Regions from separate parts of the Rhizobium centroccidentale genome, predicted to be linked through region 1. Evidence: predicted binding sites of a transcription regulator. Region 1 holds the regulator's gene; each other region holds the start of a gene.
What was found. Region 1 encodes LexA, which represses DNA repair genes until DNA is damaged. Its sites were predicted from a motif close to TGTTCNNNNTGTGTTCNG; they were not measured.
Positions count from the first base shown of each region.

Region 2: a site for LexA is predicted at 2,663-2,680, ahead of PH562_RS24350 (nucleoside triphosphate pyrophosphohydrolase family protein). Genes of this name have one in related genera too.
Region 3: a site for LexA is predicted at 1,481-1,498, ahead of dinB (DNA polymerase IV). Genes of this name have one in related genera too.
Region 4: a site for LexA is predicted at 3,121-3,138, ahead of PH562_RS21115 (YifB family Mg chelatase-like AAA ATPase). Genes of this name have one in related genera too.

Region 1 covers NZ_JAQJCG010000005.1:129,244-133,536, forward strand. The annotation lists gene kdsA (3-deoxy-8-phosphooctulonate synthase) at 1-488, opposite strand, end outside; gene PH562_RS09085 (VOC family protein) at 485-1,372, opposite strand; gene lexA (transcriptional repressor LexA) at 1,792-2,514, shown strand; gene PH562_RS09095 (ComEC/Rec2 family competence protein) at 2,495-4,293, opposite strand, start outside.
Region 2 covers NZ_JAQJCG010000022.1:53,351-57,643, reverse strand. The annotation lists gene PH562_RS24360 (polysaccharide deacetylase family protein) at 1-1,044, opposite strand, end outside; gene PH562_RS24355 (D-alanyl-D-alanine carboxypeptidase family protein) at 1,272-2,579, shown strand; gene PH562_RS24350 (nucleoside triphosphate pyrophosphohydrolase family protein) at 2,687-2,992, shown strand; gene tldD (metalloprotease TldD) at 3,006-4,293, opposite strand, start outside.
Region 3 covers NZ_JAQJCG010000033.1:16,407-20,699, reverse strand. The annotation lists gene PH562_RS28785 (Orn/Lys/Arg family decarboxylase) at 1-275, shown strand, start outside; gene PH562_RS28780 (GNAT family N-acetyltransferase) at 297-857, shown strand; gene PH562_RS28775 (hypothetical protein) at 870-1,169, opposite strand; gene dinB (DNA polymerase IV) at 1,537-2,652, shown strand; gene PH562_RS28765 (pyridoxine/pyridoxamine 5'-phosphate oxidase) at 2,746-3,390, opposite strand; gene PH562_RS28760 (class I SAM-dependent methyltransferase) at 3,401-4,177, opposite strand.
Region 4 covers NZ_JAQJCG010000017.1:36,986-41,278, reverse strand. The annotation lists gene PH562_RS21125 (cysteine hydrolase family protein) at 1-103, opposite strand, end outside; gene cysK (cysteine synthase A) at 431-1,399, shown strand; gene PH562_RS21115 (YifB family Mg chelatase-like AAA ATPase) at 1,498-3,030, opposite strand; gene gshB (glutathione synthase) at 3,222-4,169, opposite strand; gene PH562_RS21105 (cupin domain-containing protein) at 4,260-4,293, opposite strand, start outside.

The DNA.
Region 1 (4,293 bases):
CTCTCGTTCAGCTTGGCAAGCACGTTCTTCATGTCCCACGGCGCCAGGAACTGGCCTTTCTTGACGTTGACCACGCGACCGGTCTTGGCGGCGGCGACCAGAAGATCGGTCTGACGCGACAGGAAAGCCGGGATCTGCAGGATATCGACCGTCTTGGCGACGATGGCGCACTGCTCCTCCGTATGAATATCGGTCAAGACCGGGAAGCCATATTCCTTCTTTAGGTCTTCAAAGACTTCCAGCGCCTTTTCCAGGCCGATGCCGCGTTTGCCTAATAGCGATGTGCGATTGGCCTTGTCGAAGGATGACTTGTAGACGAGGCCGATACCGAGCTTGCCGCAGAGGTCCTTCAGCACGCCAGCAACCATGAACGCGTGGTCGCGGCTTTCCATCTGGCAGGGGCCGGCAATCAGCGAGAGCTTCGCGCTGTTGGAAAAGAGGACCTTGGAGGCTCCTTCGCCGACGGTCACTTCGGAATTCGTGCTCATACTATCTCCTCGAAGGCGAACAACGCGCCCTCACCGGGCGCCAGTCTTGCCAATATACGATTGTTCTTACGCGTATAGGTGACGCCGTTAGCAGTGAAATGCGACGATGTCACGGAAAGATCGCGCGTTTTGAAAAGGATTGCCCGCGCCCTGAGGCCCGGATCATTCGTGCGAATAGGCAGATCATAGAACGCCTCCATGCCTTCCGGCGTCAAAATCTCCAGATCAGCATTGGCGGCCCTGATCGTCAGACCAAAGGAATGCTCTATAATACGCGGCCCACCGACAACCTCCTCGATGAAGCCGCGATAGGCTGCCGGCTTCAGCGCGCAAAGCGCTACCCGCGCGATACCAGTCACGCCGTTCTCGTGACGCTCGAGCACGCTGCGGTCGGCCGGCAACGGATTGATGCGCTGACAGCAGAAAGCGAGAAAATCCGGCGCGCGCAGATCGGCGCCGAAGGCTAAACGAAAGCCGGCGGTGGTTTCCGTGCCGTCCGGCATCTTCATCGGACGGGAGAAATCCAGCATTCGTCCCGCCGAAATCGCCGTTGCTTTGAAACGCTCGTCATCCGCCACCGCATCATCCGTACCGAATACCACGGCCGAGAAGCCATCCTCCGCCACCCGGAAACGATAAGCCTGGTCGCGCGCTACGAAAACATTGCCATCCACGATGCTCTTCTCGTATTGCTCCGGAGATGCGACGCCCAGAGGTTCGAGATAGGTTTTATCGGCAAAGAAGACGCAGGCATTCTGCGTGCCAAAGGGATGGCGCGCATCCGGAGCTACCGTGAAACCGAGCTTGCCGAGGCGTTCGCGCGCCAGAGCGATGTTGACGGTCGGCAGCACGAGATGATCCAGCGGATGCGGAGACGAAATCATGGCTTCTCCTGTTTGCTTGCGAAAGCAGATTTGCGCTCATCCCCCGCGCAATTCAAGATGGAAGCATGGAACACCCGCAGCACACGACATGGACCGAAGGCAATCTCGCAAACATGATTGCTGATTCTCTCCCATAGCCGACTTATGCAGCAATGCGGCACATTCATCCAAATCTTCGGCGCACTGGCTGCATTCCAAAGCCCTGGAAGCGAGAAAAGCGGCATTTCTCATATTTTTCCATGGGTTAACGCAGATATGAGGCCCCGATGTTCCGAGCCGATCCATTCGCAAGCGATAATTATTTAACTGACCCCATAAGGCTTTACCGAAATTTAAGCACTTGCGGAACACATATGGAACATATAGTGTCCGTTCTGGATTTGTTTCACAGCTTTTCTTGATTCTGGGGTTCCAAGACGATGTTGACGCGCAAGCAGCAGGAACTGCTTCTCTTCATTCACGAACGCATGAAGGAATCCGGTGTTCCGCCGTCCTTCGACGAGATGAAGGATGCACTGGATCTGGCATCCAAATCCGGTATCCATCGTCTGATCACGGCGCTGGAGGAGCGCGGCTTTATCCGCCGGCTGCCGAACAGGGCCAGGGCCCTTGAAGTCATCAAGCTCCCGGATGCCTATAATCCCAGCCTTCAGCAGCGTCGCGGCTTTTCACCGAGCGTCATCGAAGGCAGCCTCGGCAAGCCACAGCCCGTTGCCCCGCCCGCTCCGTCGAAGGTGGCAAATGACGATCACAATGGCTCCGCGTCGGTGCCTGTGATGGGTCGCATCGCAGCCGGCGTTCCGATCTCGGCCATCCAGAACAATACGCACGACATTACCGTTCCCGCCGATATGCTCGGCTCCGGCGAACATTATGCGCTTGAAGTTCGAGGGGATTCGATGATCGACGCCGGAATTTTCGACGGCGATACGGTCATTATCCGCAATTCGACCACGGCCAATCCCGGCGATATCGTCGTTGCACTCGTCGACGATGAAGAAGCTACTTTGAAGCGCTTCCGTCGCAAGGGTGCCTCGATCGCGCTGGAAGCCGCGAACCCAGCCTATGAAACCCGCATCTTCGGGCCGGACCGCGTCAAGGTTCAGGGCAAGCTCGTTGGCCTTATTCGTCGCTATCACTGACCGGTGAATTATCGACGACGGGTGACGTCTTCGCAATTGGTGTGTCGAATTTGCCGGTGCGCCAATCATAAGTTCGATGCATGGTCCATGGCCGTTGCGGGTTTTCGAATGCGGCTGATATAACGGGCTTGTCTGCGGCAAGTGCCATTTCGATAGAGCCGGTTTTGCGCAATGTCGCACCGGTTATGAGCATTGCTCCGGAACGGCAATGGTCCAGCCGCAGCCGGATTGGTGTCACGATAATGTTCCCGGTGTCGCAAGCCGTCGGCAAATAGGCTGCGTTCTCGATGGTGACCAGTATCGTGCCGTTTTCAAGCATGGCCACACACCATGCTCCCTTCTGACAGGCAAAGCTGCCTTGCATGGCGCGGTCCAAAGCTTCGTCCATTGCGATACGGACCGCCTTCTGCTCCTCGTTACTTAGTCGCTTATGCCGATCCGTCTTGCTGATCTGCGGAAGTCGGCTATCGGTCGGAAGCATGGTCGGCGGTTGATGTTCGGCCGCGACGAGCGCTTTCTGCCATTGCTCGAAGATGAAGGCCTGCGGTCTCTCGCGATTGGTGGCGAGGATATCGTCCTGGCGCAGGGCAACGAGAATGCCATCTTCCGAGATCATCAGATCCGGCTTCGGTACGCCGGAGCCGAACGCGGCCACGCCGACAGATGACAGCAGCAGCAACAGGCCCAGATGGCGAAGCCGGGTCCGCAGCATGCTCATGATCAGGAAGCCAGCGATGAAAGTGGGCATCAGCCAGCCGGGCTGGCGTCCGAAGGTAATATCGCCTCCCCACCCCGCCACCGTTTTCGCAATGACGATCACAAGCTCCAATCCCTCACCGGTGACTTTCCAGAACGGTCCATCGATTCCGAAAGGCATCAGCAGCATCGCCATCATACCGAAGGGCATGACGATGAAAGAGACGACGGGCATGGCCGCCAGGTTGGCAGCAAGTCCATATGTCGCCAACCGGTGAAAGTGCTCGATCGAGAAAATGGCCGTCGATGCACCGCCGATGAACGATGTCGACATCACGCCTCCAAAGAAGCGCGTGACGAACATTAGCGGACTTAACAGACGGATGCGCGCCAGGATGTTTTCGCGATGCCGCCGTCGTTTCCAGAGCGAATAGCCTGATACCAGTGCCAGTGTCGCCGCATAGGACATCTGGAAACTCGGGCCGAGCACTTGCGACGGCGACAGTACAAGAATGACAATGGCTGAAAGTGCGACGTTGCGCAGGCTGAGCGACGGTCTGTCGAAAAGCACGGCTACCAGCATGATCGCCATCATGATGAAGGCACGCTCGGCGGATACGCCGAAGCCGGAGATGAGGTAGTAGGCCGTTACAGTAAGAAGCGCGCCGAGGGCTGCGAACTTCTTGGTCGGCCAAGCCTGCGAGACACCGGGAAACAAGCTGAACAGATAACGCAGACCGACATAGAAAATGCCGGCCGACAGCGCCATGTTGAGGCCGGAAATTGCGATGATGTGGGTCAGGCCGGCAATTCTTAGGGCTTCGGTCGTATCCTTGGAGATTGCGCGTCTCTCATCGGTGACAAGCGCCGCTGCAAAGGCCCCGGTATCTCCGGGCAAGGTTTGCCTGATCCGGTCGCCTATGCTGTTGCGCAGGCTGGCGAGCCAGATATCGGCGGCGTCCAATAACGAGCCCGCAGCATTATCACCGGCCGGAGACAATAATTTCGGCGTTCCGTAGGCAAAGCCGTTCGCGCCGATGCCGTTGAAATAAGAGCTGAAGGCAAAATCATTGAGGCCAAGCA
Region 2 (4,293 bases), on a different contig from region 1:
GCGCCCCATCAGCCGCATGGGGATGCCGGATGCAAGTGCCGACGCATAGCGGGGTTTCTGGTAATGGCCGTTCAGCGATAGCCGCCGCAGCAATAGCGGCGAGTTGCCGTTTGCTGCGGTGATTGTGCCGGGGCGCGTGGTGACGCCGACGGAAAAGCCGAGCTCTGCCGCAAGCCGGCCCTCGCGCGGCGAGACGGCCTCGTTCGTGCCATAGGGGTAGGCGATTGTGGTTGGCCGCTTTCCGGTGATGTCGGCGACATAATCGGCCGAGAGTGCAATTTCTGCGACGGCCTCTGCCTCGGGGAGCCTTGCCAATGCCCGATGGCTCACCGTATGAGCGCCGAGGGAGGCAAGGGGATGGCGGGCGAGCTGCCGCAATTCGTTCCGATCCATGATCGATGCACGGACGATGTCGAGCGGCTCCAGGCCGTGACCCCGCGCAAGCTCATCGATCCGGCTGACGGCTTCGCTTTCCTCATGATTGTGGACAAAGGCGGCGAAGCGGGCAAATGCGGCATGCTTGTGGCTGTTCTTGCCGAGTGGCAGGAACTCGTCTCCCGACCCGAAATCGAATGTCAGACGCTCAAGCCGGCCAAGCAGTTCGGCCAGCGTTTCCCACCATATGCTATGGGTCCGCTCCGAAAGCCCCTGCGCGACGAAGACGGTGAAGGGCACATCGTGGCGCGCGAAGATTGGCAGGGCGTGATCGAGATTGTCCCGGTTGCCGTCGTCGAGCGTAAAGGCGACGAAGGGTGGCGTGCCGGCAGCGCCTTTTGCTCGTGATGGAAGAGCGTCGAGTGCGATGAACTCGTAACCGTCCTGTTTCAGCCGTGCGATCGCCTGATCGAGAAAGTCGGGCGAGACCTCCAGATGCGCATTGGGCGTAAAACGGCGGGGGAGGGCAGGGCGGACGTGATGAAGGGTGAATATCGTGCCGAGGCCTGCAACATCGCGCATCAGCCCCGCACCTTTCAAGATTGCGGCAGCCTCAAGCCCGCTTGAGATCATCGTGCGCTTGATGCGGACCTTGATGCCCTGTTCCATGCGGCTCGACCCGGTTGACCAATGTCAACGCTGTAGCGCATCCCCGTTAAACCTTACTGAATCTTTGTCATAATTTCCAATGCGTTAATGGTTATTTTACCAGGAAAGGCAAAATAGAAGATCTATCGAGGCTGTTGCCTCAATATCGCACCGGTATCAGGCTTTTTGTCGCAAAATCATACAGGGATTGATGCGGTGTGTTGGCATTCTTTCGGTTGGGGACAATTATGAAACGACTTTTGATGGCTTTGTCTGCGGCCGTCTTGCTGCTGAGCGCTCCCGTGGCGAGCTTCGCTGGCAGCGCCTATTTCATCATGGATGCAAAGACCGGCAAGGTGCTGACATCGAGTAATGCGGATGACCTCAACCATCCGGCATCGCTGACCAAGATGATGACCTTGTATATGACCTTCGAGGCGATCAGCCGCGGCAAGCTGGGCTGGAATACCAGGATCCCGGTCTCGCGTTTCGCCGCCGCCAAGCCGCCGACCAAGCTCGGCTTGAAGCCCGGCGGTACGGTGACCGTCCGCGAAGCCGTCGATGGCATGATCATCAAGTCTGCAAACGACGCCGCAACCGCCATGGCGGAAGCGCTTGGCGGCAGCGAAAGCGGCTTTGCGCGGATGATGACGCAGAAGGCGCGCGAACTCGGCATGCGCCGCACTACCTTCCTGAATGCCTCGGGCCTTCCGAACATGCAGCAGTGGACGACAGCACGAGATATGTCGACGCTCGCCGTCGCGCTCATCAACAACTATCCCCAGGAATACCGGCTCTTCTCGCAGACGAGCTTTAACTACCGCGGCCATTACGTGCGCGGGCACAACAACCTGATGTATCGCTATGAAGGCATGGACGGCATCAAGACCGGCTATACCAATGCCTCTGGCTTCAATCTCGTCAGCGCCGTGCGCCAGGGCAATCGCCGCGTGATCGGCGTCGTCATGGGCGGCGCCACCGCGCGTGGCCGCGATGCGATGATGGCGTCGTTGCTGGATCGCTATGTGCCCAAGGCAGCCCCCGTCGCAACATCACGTCTGATGGCGAGCGTCGGCGGCGGCAAGATGGCCAAGCAGGTTGAAGTGGCGTCTGCATCGGACGATGTTGCCGTGGATGTCGATACGCAGACCACCGCAGCCACCCCGCGCAAACGCGCTGAGGTCGTTCCGATGGCATTCGCTGCCGCCTCGAACGTTACCGTGCCGATGGATCGACCGGCTGCGATGGATGAGATCTTGGTCGACAATAAGCAGACGGCAACCGCCAGCAAGCCGATGGTATCCGGAAGCTGGCAGGTGCAGATCGCGGCGACACCAACCGCCCAGGCTGCCAAGGATCTTCTCTCGGAAGCGAAGTCCAAGGCCGGCAATGCGCTCGCCAATGCCTCGCCCTATACCGAGGCCGTCGGCAAGGGAGCCAGCACGGTCTACCGCGCCCGCTTCACCGGCTTTGCAAGCCGCGATGATGCGAATTCCGCCTGCTCGGCGTTGAAGCGTAAGGACTTCGATTGCATGCTGCTGCCAAGCAAGGGCTGAGTATAAACCCAATTGTATAAAGTCGAGCCGGCGGAGCAATCTCCGCCGGCTCGACTTTTTTGCCGGAATCGTTCATTGATGTTGAGAACATAAGAGGAACGATTTCGATGCTGAAAGATCTGATGACGCAATTCGAAAGGGCGTCGGCGAGTTACGCCGCTGACAACGGCATGGAACGCGACGACGATTGGTTCGTCCTGAAACTCCAGGAAGAAATGGGCGAGTTGGTCCAGATCTGGAATAGGATTACTGGCCGTGGACGCCGCAAGGGCATGAGCGACGCGGATCTCGCGACGGCGCTTGCCGATGAAACGGCCGATGTGCTCGGCCATATTCTTCTATTCGCGCATCGCAACGGCCTCGATCTGCCGGCCGCCGTCGAGCGCAAGTGGCTCTTTCGCCCTCAGGCGTAGCAGGCCGGGGCGGCTAGGCCTTGGTGCCGCCCACCGTGATCTGGTCCATGCGCAGATGCGGCTGACCAACGCCGACGGGAACCCATTGGCCGGCTTTGCCGCAATTGCCGATACCGGTATCGAGCTTCATGTCGTTGCCGATCATCGAAACGCGCTTCATCGCGTCCGGGCCGTTGCCGATCAGCATGGCGCCCTTGATCGGCGCGCCGACCTTGCCGTCCTCGATGAGGTAGGCTTCGGTGCAGCCGAAGACGAACTTGCCTGAGGTGATATCCACCTGGCCGCCGCCGAAGGAAACGGCGTAGATGCCCTTTTTCACCGAGGCGATGATCTCTTCCGGCGTTTTGTCGCCTCCAAGCATATAGGTGTTGGTCATGCGCGGCATCGGGGTATGCGCATAGCCCTGGCGGCGGCCGTTGCCGGTCGCCTTCATGCCCATCAGCCGCGCATTCTGCCGGTCCTGCATGTAGCCGACCAGTTTTCCGTTCTCGATCAGCACGTTGTAGGCCGAAGGCGTGCCTTCGTCGTCGACCGTAATGGAGCCTCGGCGGTTCTCGATCGTCCCGTCATCGACGACGGTGACGCCGGGTGCGGCAACCATCTGACCCAGCAGGCCGGCGAAAGCCGATGTCTTCTTGCGGTTGAAATCGCCTTCCAGCCCGTGGCCGACGGCTTCGTGCAGCATGACGCCCGGCCAGCCGGAACCGAGCACGACGTCCATCGTACCGGCAGGCGCTTCGATCGCTTCCAGGTTGACCAGTGCCTGTCGCAGCGCCTCGTCGGCGCCGTGGTGCCAATTGTCCGCTGTGACGAAGTCGCCGAAGCCGATCCGTCCGCCGGTGCCGAAGGAGCCGGATTCCTGCCGGTCGCCGTCACCCACGATCACGGAGATATTGACACGCGTCATCGGCCTGACATCGCGTACACGGTGACCGTCAGCGCGCAGAATGTCGACCACCTGCCAGCTTGCGGCGATGGATGCCGTCACCTGACGCACCTTGTCGTCCTTATCGCGCAGGTAGCTGTCGATCCGCTGCAGCAGCTTCGCCTTCTCCTCGAAGCTCGGCGTGCCAATCGGGTTCTCGTCGCCGTAGAGCACCTTGTTGGTGCGCTGGGGCGCAGCCGCATAGGAACCAGCATAGCCCGATGTCACCGCGCGCACCGCATCGGCGGCCCGTTTCAGCGCGGCTTCGGACAGGTCGCCCGCATGGGCATAACCCACCGCTTCGCCTGCGACGGCGCGAAGGCCGAAGCCCTGCTCGGTGTTGAAGCTGCCGCCCTTCATCCGGCCGTTGTCGAAT
Region 3 (4,293 bases), on a different contig from region 1:
GCTGCCTTGTGCGCAACGATGTCGACTATCTGCCGATCGACGCCATTGCCGGCCGCATCGCGACGACACCCTTCGTCGTCTATCCTCCGGGGATCGCGACCATCGTGCCGGGCGAGCGCCTGACAGAGCAGGCAAAGCCCATGATCGATTATCTCAAGATGTTTGAAACCTGCTTCAACACCTTCCCCGGTTTCGAGGTGGAGATCCAGGGGCTCTATCGCGAGATTGATGCATCCGGCAAAATCCGGCTCTATACCTACGTCGTCGCGGAATAGGCTGGAAAATTCGGATTGGTCATGAAGCAGGATAAAACAATCATCGTTCGCCCGTCCCGGGAGAGCGACGTCGATGCCATGCTGGCAATCTATCGCCGCCATATTCATCGCGGCGTCGAGGCCGGGGTTGATGATAGCGACACGCCGCAGCCGGATGATCTGCGCGAACGGCGCAAGAATCTGAAGGACAAACGCTTCCCGCATGTCGTTGCGATCGAGGGTGAGAAGGTTGTCGGCTATGCCTATGTAGTGCTGTTTCGCAAGCGCCCGGCCTATCGCTACACCGTCAAGCATTCGATCTATGTGCATCACGACCATGTCGGCCAGGGTGTCGGGAGCCTGCTGATGCGCGGACTGATCGACGCCTGCGCGGCGGCCGGCTTCCGGCAGATGATCGGCTATATCGACGCCGACAACGCAGCCTCTCTCGCCTTGCACGAGCGCTTCGGCTTCGTTCGCGTCGGCCTTCTGCCAGCCGTTGCCTATCGCTACGGCCGCTGGGCCGATACCGTGATGGTCCAGCGCTCGCTCGGTCCCGGCTCAACCACGCAGCCGCCTCCGCCGCCGCTCTCCACCCGCTGAAGCAAAGCGGGCCTATACCGGCTGCGTTTGAGCTGGCATGAAGCCCAAAACGAAATCCACGACCTTCGACGCGGACATTTCGCAGGGCTTGAGGGTGAGGCTTGCTCCGGAGAGGACATAGAGATTGAAGCTGACGATATCGGTCCCGCCGAGCTCCTCGCCATAGAGCCAAACTCGCTTACCGTCAGCCGATCGCTTGACCGTGACACCCCAGGGGCGACCTCGAAAACGCCCCTCCGAATAGCCGTCGGACAGCTTTGCAAGCGCAGCTTCGAAGTCCGACAGCGCGCCGTCCGTCATGGCGCCAGGCATTCGTCACATATGCCGCAGCCGTCCTCATCCATCTTTCGTGCAGATCGCTGCTTTTGGCAGCATAGGCACGCGGTTCCGTTAGATCGAGATTCCTCGTCATGCTCGGGCGGAAGGATTTCCATCAGCAGGTTGGAAAGGGATTCGGTTGCGATTTGGCCCATTGTGAGGCTCCGTATTGGGGGACGGACAAGAAATAAGAAGCCTCGAAGGCATCTCAAGGTGGCACTTGCAAATGACTGCCGCGGAGAGATTTGCCTGCGTCTTTCCGGCACGGCAACGGAGCCGGTTTGATATCGTGATAAGCGATGATATGTTCTGTATTTGTTTCGGATTCTGCAATTGAAGGGCCCATGCTTGAACCTGCAGCATGATGACCGAGATCGCCATGAATGACGCCAACGCAACCCCCGTCCGAAAGATCATCCATGTGGATATGGATGCGTTCTATGCGTCGGTCGAACAGCGGGACAATCCCGAGCTGCGCGGCAAGCCGCTTGCGGTCGGCGGGTCAGCTGCACGCGGCGTCGTGGCGGCCGCAAGCTACGAGGCCCGCGCCTTCGGCGTTCACTCGGCGATGCCGTCGGTCACGGCAAAACGCAAATGTCCGAATCTGATTTTCGTGCCGCCGCGCTTCGATGTCTACAGGGCAGTGTCGCAGCAGATCCGCGAGATCTTTGCCGAATATACGTCGATGATCGAGCCGCTGTCGCTCGACGAGGCCTATCTCGACGTCACCCAGAACAACAAGGGCATGGAAATCGCCACCGAGATCGCGCTGGAGATCCGGACCAAGATCAAGCAGGTCACCGGCCTCAATGCTTCGGCCGGCATTTCCTACAACAAATTCCTCGCCAAAATGGCAAGCGACCTCAACAAGCCCAACGGCCAGGCTGTCATTACGCCAAAGAACGGGCCGGCCTTCGTCGAAACGCTTCCCGTCAAGAAGTTCCACGGCGTCGGGCCGGCGACCGCCGAGCGCATGCACAAATACGGGATCGAAACCGGGCTGGATCTGAAATCGAAATCCCTCGCCTTCCTGCAGGAGCATTTCGGAAAGGCAGGCCCCTATTTCTACGGCATTGCCCGCGGCATCGACGAACGCCAGGTGAAGCCCGACCGTATCCGCAAATCCATTGGCGCAGAGGATACGTTCGCCGAGGATATCGACGATCTCGAGCTGGCGACGGCGGAGCTGCGGCCCTTAGCGCAGAAGGTCTGGCGCTACTGCGAAACAGGCGGTTTCAGCGCCAAGACGGTGACCGTGAAGATCAAATATTCGGACTTCACCCAGGCGACACGCAGTCGGACAAGCTCGCTGCCGGTCGCAGACGCTGGCGCTGTTCTCGAGACAGCGTCGGCGCTTCTGGCAACCGTCCATCCGTTTGCGCGGCCGATCCGGCTGCTCGGCATCACGCTTTCGTCTTTGACGAACGAAGAGGCCGGCGATGGGAGCTTACAGCCCCAACTCGATCTCGGCATCTGAGGGATGCTGATCCTCAGCGGTCACAATGGCGGTCTAATCTTTCCGCCCAAAGCAACGGAAACGGACAACTGCGGCCATCAAAGCGAAAAATCATCACGGCCAGAGCCGCTCCTTCAGCCAGCCCGCCTTTCCACGCCGGTATCGCAAGCGATGGTGACTACGCTCGGCATCGCCCTGCCAGAATTCGACCTCATGCGGCATGACGATGAAAAGCGCCCAATTTGCAGCGACAAGGTCGGGCTCGTCCCGCAACCGCCGATGCTGCAGTGCCAATGCGTCGTCGAGCTCCTGCGATGAACCCAGAAGCTCGCTCTGCCGCTCGGTCAGGGCGACGGCCTTGGCGCCCGGCGCACGTGCACGGAAATCGGCATACCGCTCATGCGCCTCGGCCTGAAACGCCATGCCGCGCAGCCGCACCTGCCGCCCGAGCTGCGGCCAGTAGAAGGTGAGTGACACAGAGGGATTGGCGGCAATCTGCCGGCCTTTCGGCCCGCTGCCTGTTGTTGCGAAGTGCCAGCCACGCTGGTCGAGGTTCTTCAGAATGAGAACGCGAGCATCCGGTACGCCATCCTCGTCGACCGTGGAAAGCACCATGGCATGCGGTTCCTTGATATCAGCCTCGATGGCATCGCGCAGCCAGTCGGAAAACAGGTCTCGCGGATTGTCGGGTGTCAGATCCGCCTCGAATGACGGAAACGGCCCGGCCAGGGACTTTAGTATGCGCAATTCGTCTCTCACGGCACTCTCCTCAAGGTTTCGCGATAATGAGACGCAGCGAGCCTTCGAAGAAGGGCTGCGTGCGGAGGGCGCCATAACGGCGATCCCAGGATCCGTCGATGAGATCGCGGCCAAGTTCGGCGACAAAACGCTCACCAACGGAGGCATCGACAAAGCTCCATGCCGAATTGGCAAGCCGCGCGCCGGGATCAAGCATTCGTTCCGGCCTGCCATAATAGGCTTCGCCGAAGCCATCGACGCAATTCAGCGGGATCGGCACCGCCTTGATCTCCGAATTGCCGCCGAGTGCGGCCGCGATCCTTGCCATCTCCGGATAACGTCGTGCCTCGACCGCAATCATTTCAGGCGCATAGGTGTGTAGCCACGACCGTTCCAGCAAATGCGGATCGCAGCTCAACACCAGGACAGGGCCGCGGGTGACGCGCCGCATCTCGGCAAGCCCTCGGTCGAGATCGGACCATTGATGCACCGTGAAGGTCGCCATTGCCGCGTCGAAACTCCGATCGGCAAAAGGAAGATGTTCCGCCGTCCCGTCGATCGCGACCGGGAGATGCGCCGGCCGTTGGGCGCGCATGGAGGCCGACGGCTCGACGGCCGTCACCTGCCGGTCGACGGGCTCATAGGAACCAGCGCCGGCACCGACATTCAACACGGTTTCCGCATCGCCGAGAGCGGCGCGGATGAATTCGGCTATATGGGGGTCCGGCTGGCGATAATGGATATAACCCGATCCGATCACGCCGTAATTCGCATCGCCTGCACTGCCATCCTGATATCTGCCTTGCACCTCATGCCTCCGTTGCTTTGTCAGACAAAGCTTCGCCGAACGCGAAAATGCCGTTGCATCGTCGTGTCATTGTTCGATGAATACGTTGTCCATTTCTTTCGATGTCAAAAAATACG
Region 4 (4,293 bases), on a different contig from region 1:
CGACCGTCTCCAGCGCGACATCGATAGCCGGCTGGCGATCCGACGTGCCGAGGCCCGTCAGGATGGAATTCTGAAGATCGATCAGGAGCAATGCGGAAGACATGATATCCTTGGGCAAAGCAGTTACGATGGGCCGTTAACACCTTGGTAATATGTTCGCTGCATCGGCGCAATCGCCTGAAAACGCAAAGGTGGTGCGATAGCGCCAGCACTATCCCAGGAGGAAACCTTCATGACGCTCGCGGCGCTGCTTGCCTATTGCGACGCGCCCTTCAGCGCTATGCGCGCCGCCTGAAAAAAACATTCTAAAAGAAGGCCGTTAGGAGATTCTTTTCTCACGCGCTTCACGCAGGGAACGGGTGTGCACTCTGGTTTCCGCGCGCATTTGATCCTATTGTCATTGCATAATTCAATGTAGGGAGAGCTACCCATGTCCGACACCCGCAAACCCGGCCGCGGCCGCGTCTACGCCTCGATCACCGAGACCATCGGCGATACGCCGCTCGTCCGCCTCGACAAGCTGGCGAAGGAGAAGGGCGTCAAGGCCAACATCTTGGCAAAGCTCGAGTTCTTCAATCCGATCGCTTCCGTGAAGGACCGCATCGGCGTCGCCATGATCGAAAACTTGGAAGCCCAGGGCAAGATCGCTCCCGGCCGGTCCGTGCTGATCGAGCCGACCTCGGGCAACACAGGCATTGCGCTCGCCTTTGCCGCCGCCGCTAAGGGTTATCGCCTGATCCTCACCATGCCTGAGACCATGTCGATCGAGCGCCGTAAGATGCTGGCGCTGCTCGGCGCCGAGCTGGTGCTGACCGAGGGACCGAAGGGCATGAAGGGAGCGATCGCCAAGGCCGAAGAGCTGGCCGCGTCGCTGCCGGATGCGATCATTCCGCAGCAGTTCGAAAATCCCGCCAACCCGGAAATCCATCGCAAGACGACGGCCGAGGAAATCTGGAACGACACCGAAGGCAAGGTCGATATCTTCGTTTCCGGTATCGGCACCGGCGGCACGATCACCGGTGTCGGCCAGGTGCTGAAGGCACGCAAGCCCGATATCAAGGTCATCGCCGTCGAGCCGGCGGATTCGCCCGTTCTTTCCGGCGGCAATCCCGGCCCGCACAAGATCCAGGGCATCGGCGCCGGCTTCGCACCAAAAGTCCTCGATACGCATGTCTATGACGAGGTAGTGACCGTCAGCAATGACGAGGCGTTCCAGCAAGCCCGGCTCGTTGCCAAGCTCGAAGGCGTGCCGGTCGGCATCTCATCCGGCGCCGCCCTGACGGCGGCCATCAAAATCGGCCAGCGTCCCGAAAACGAAGGCAAGACCATCGTCGTCATCATCCCGTCCTTCGCCGAGCGTTATCTCTCGACTGCGCTGTTCGAAGGACTTGGCGGCTGAGTTAACGGCAGCAATTGATTGGGAAAGGGGTGCTGCGGCACCCCTTTTTTCATTTGGGCAGGCTGAAGACGATCACGCGCTGCGAGAGTCCCGAATTTTCAAGCATGCGCGGTCAGCCGCTCTCCGGCGATACGATAGGAGATGGCTTCGGCGAGGTGGATGCGCCCGACCGTTGGCTTGTCGTCGAGGTCGGCAAGCGTGCGCGCCACCTTGAGGATGCGATGGTAGCCACGGGCGGAGAATTTCATCTTTTCGGCCGCATCGCGCAGCAATTGCAGGCCGGCGGCATCCGGCTCGGCGATGGTTTCGATCATCGCCGTCGAGCAGCGGGCATTAGTGCTGACATCCCTCATGCCGGCCCGCTCGAAACGCTCCCGCTGCCGTTCACGGGCGCGGGCGACGCGGAGTGCGACATCGGCACTGCTCTCTGAGGCTGTCGGCCGGATGAGGTCGGCGGCGGAGACTGCCGGCACGTCGATGCGGATATCGATACGATCGAGCAATGGACCGGAAATGCGGCCCTGATAGTCGCTGGCGCAACGCGGCCCGCGGGCGCAGGTGTGGCCCGGTTCACCGGCCATGCCGCAGCGGCACGGGTTCATTGCTGCCACGAGCTGGATGCCGGCCGGATAGGAGACACGGTGGTTTGCTCTCGCAATGACGCACTCCCCGGTTTCGAGCGGCTGGCGCAACGCATCGAGCGCCTGCGGCGAAAATTCCGGCAGTTCGTCGAGGAAGAGAATGCCGTGATGGGCGAGCGAGACTTCGCCGGGCCGAGCGCGCATGCCGCCGCCGACGAGCGCAGCCATGGTGGCCGAGTGATGCGGCGCGCGATACGGGCGCCGATCGGAGAGCTTGCCGCCGGAAAGCTGGCCGGCGATCGAATGGATCATCGACACCTCCAGCAGCTCGTTCGTCGACAAGGGCGGCAGGATCGACGGCAGACGCGAGGCGAGCATCGACTTGCCGGAACCCGGCGGCCCGACGAATAGCAGATTGTGGCCGCCGGCGGCCGCCACTTCCAGCGCGCGCTTGGCGCTCTCCTGCCCCTTGATATCCGCAAGGTCGGGTAGATTGGCGGCATTGGCACGGACTGACGGCTCTGGCCGTGACAGAACCTGCGTGCCGCGGAAATGATTGGCGAGCGCGATCAGGCTGCGCGGCGCCAGAATATCGATCTCCTTGCCGGCCCAGGCGGCTTCCGACCCGCTTTCGGCCGGGCAGATCAGCCCCTTGCCCATGGCGTTGGCGGCGATTGCCGCCGGAAGCGCACCGGCAACGGGCGCGATCGTGCCATCCAGATTGAGTTCGCCGATAACGGTGTAGGACGACAGGGCATCGGCTGGGATCGCGCCGAGCGCCGCCATCAGCCCAAGCGCGATTGCAAGATCGAAATGACTGCCCTCCTTGGGCAGATCGGCCGGCGCGAGATTGACCGTGACCTTCTTTGGCGGCAGGGCGAGACCGGAGGCGTGCAATGCCGCCTGAACCCGCTCCCGACTCTCGGCCACGGCCTTGTCCGGCAGGCCGACGATGTGCATCAGCACCTTGCCCGGCGCGATCATCACCTGCACTTCGACGGGTACGCCCTCAATGCCCTGAAACGCAACCGTACTGACGCGCGCTACCATGCTTATCCCCTGTCGCCAAACCCGTTTGCCGTTACGTGCCCCGATCCGCAAACTACGGGTTGCAATCTGGCACAAGACAAGGAATGAAACAAGAACAATAAACGAACAAAAGCTTCGCCCGATTATGTCGAAATCATCGACATCCTGGGTGAATATGATCGTTCAGCTGAAAGCGTGGCGGAAACTGCCGATCAGGCCCGCTTGGCTTCGATCGCATCCCAGAGCAGGCTGGCAATATCGGCGCCGCCGAAGCGCTTGACTTCGCGGATGCCGGTCGGCGACGTCACGTTGATCTCGGTCATATAGTCGCCGATGACATCGATGCCGACGAGCAGGAAGCCGCGCTCCTTCAGGGCCGGTCCGATGCGGGCGCAGATTTCCTTTTCGCGCGCCGTCAGCTCGGTGGCTTCGGCGCGGCCGCCGACATGCATGTTGGAGCGGGCATCATGTTCGGCCGGCACGCGGTTGATCGCGCCGACAGCCTCGCCATCGACAAGGATGATGCGCTTATCGCCCTTGCGCACATCGGGCAGATATTGCTGGGCAATGAAGGGCTCGCGGAAGAGCTGGCCGAACATTTCCAGCAGCGACGAGAGATTGCGGTCGTCGCGGGTCGAGTGGAAGACGCCGGCGCCGCCATTGCCATAGAGCGGCTTCAGGATGATGTCGCCCATCTCATCGCGGAAACGGCGGATTTCAGCCGGATCGCGCGTGATCAGCGTCTTCGGCATGAGATCGGCAAATTCAGTGACGAAAATCTTTTCCGGCGAATTGCGCACCCAGGCCGGGTCGTTGACAACGAGCGTCTTCGGGTGGATGCGCTCGAGCAGATGCGTCGAGGTGATATAGGCCATGTCGAAGGGCGGGTCCTGGCGTAGCAACACCACGTCCATGGTGGAGAGATCGACGCGCTCCGGCTCGCCGAGCTCGAAGTGATCGCCTTTGACGTCGCGCAGGATCATCGGCTCGACGGAGGCATAGACCTTGCCGTCGCGCATGCTCAGCCGCTCCGGCGTATAGTGGAAGAGCTTATAGCCCCGGTTCTGCGCCTCGAGGCTCATGGCGAAGGTGGAGTCACCCGCAATGTTGATGCTTTTCACATGGTCCATCTGGACCGCAACATTCTTGATACCAGCCATAGTCAACCCTCGCTCGAATTTGCGGACAGATGTAGGTCGGCCCGCATGCAAACGCAACGGCTATTCAATGGCTTCTCTCAAGTGGCCCGCTTAGGCAGCAAGGCCTTGTGCGCCGCCCTGACGG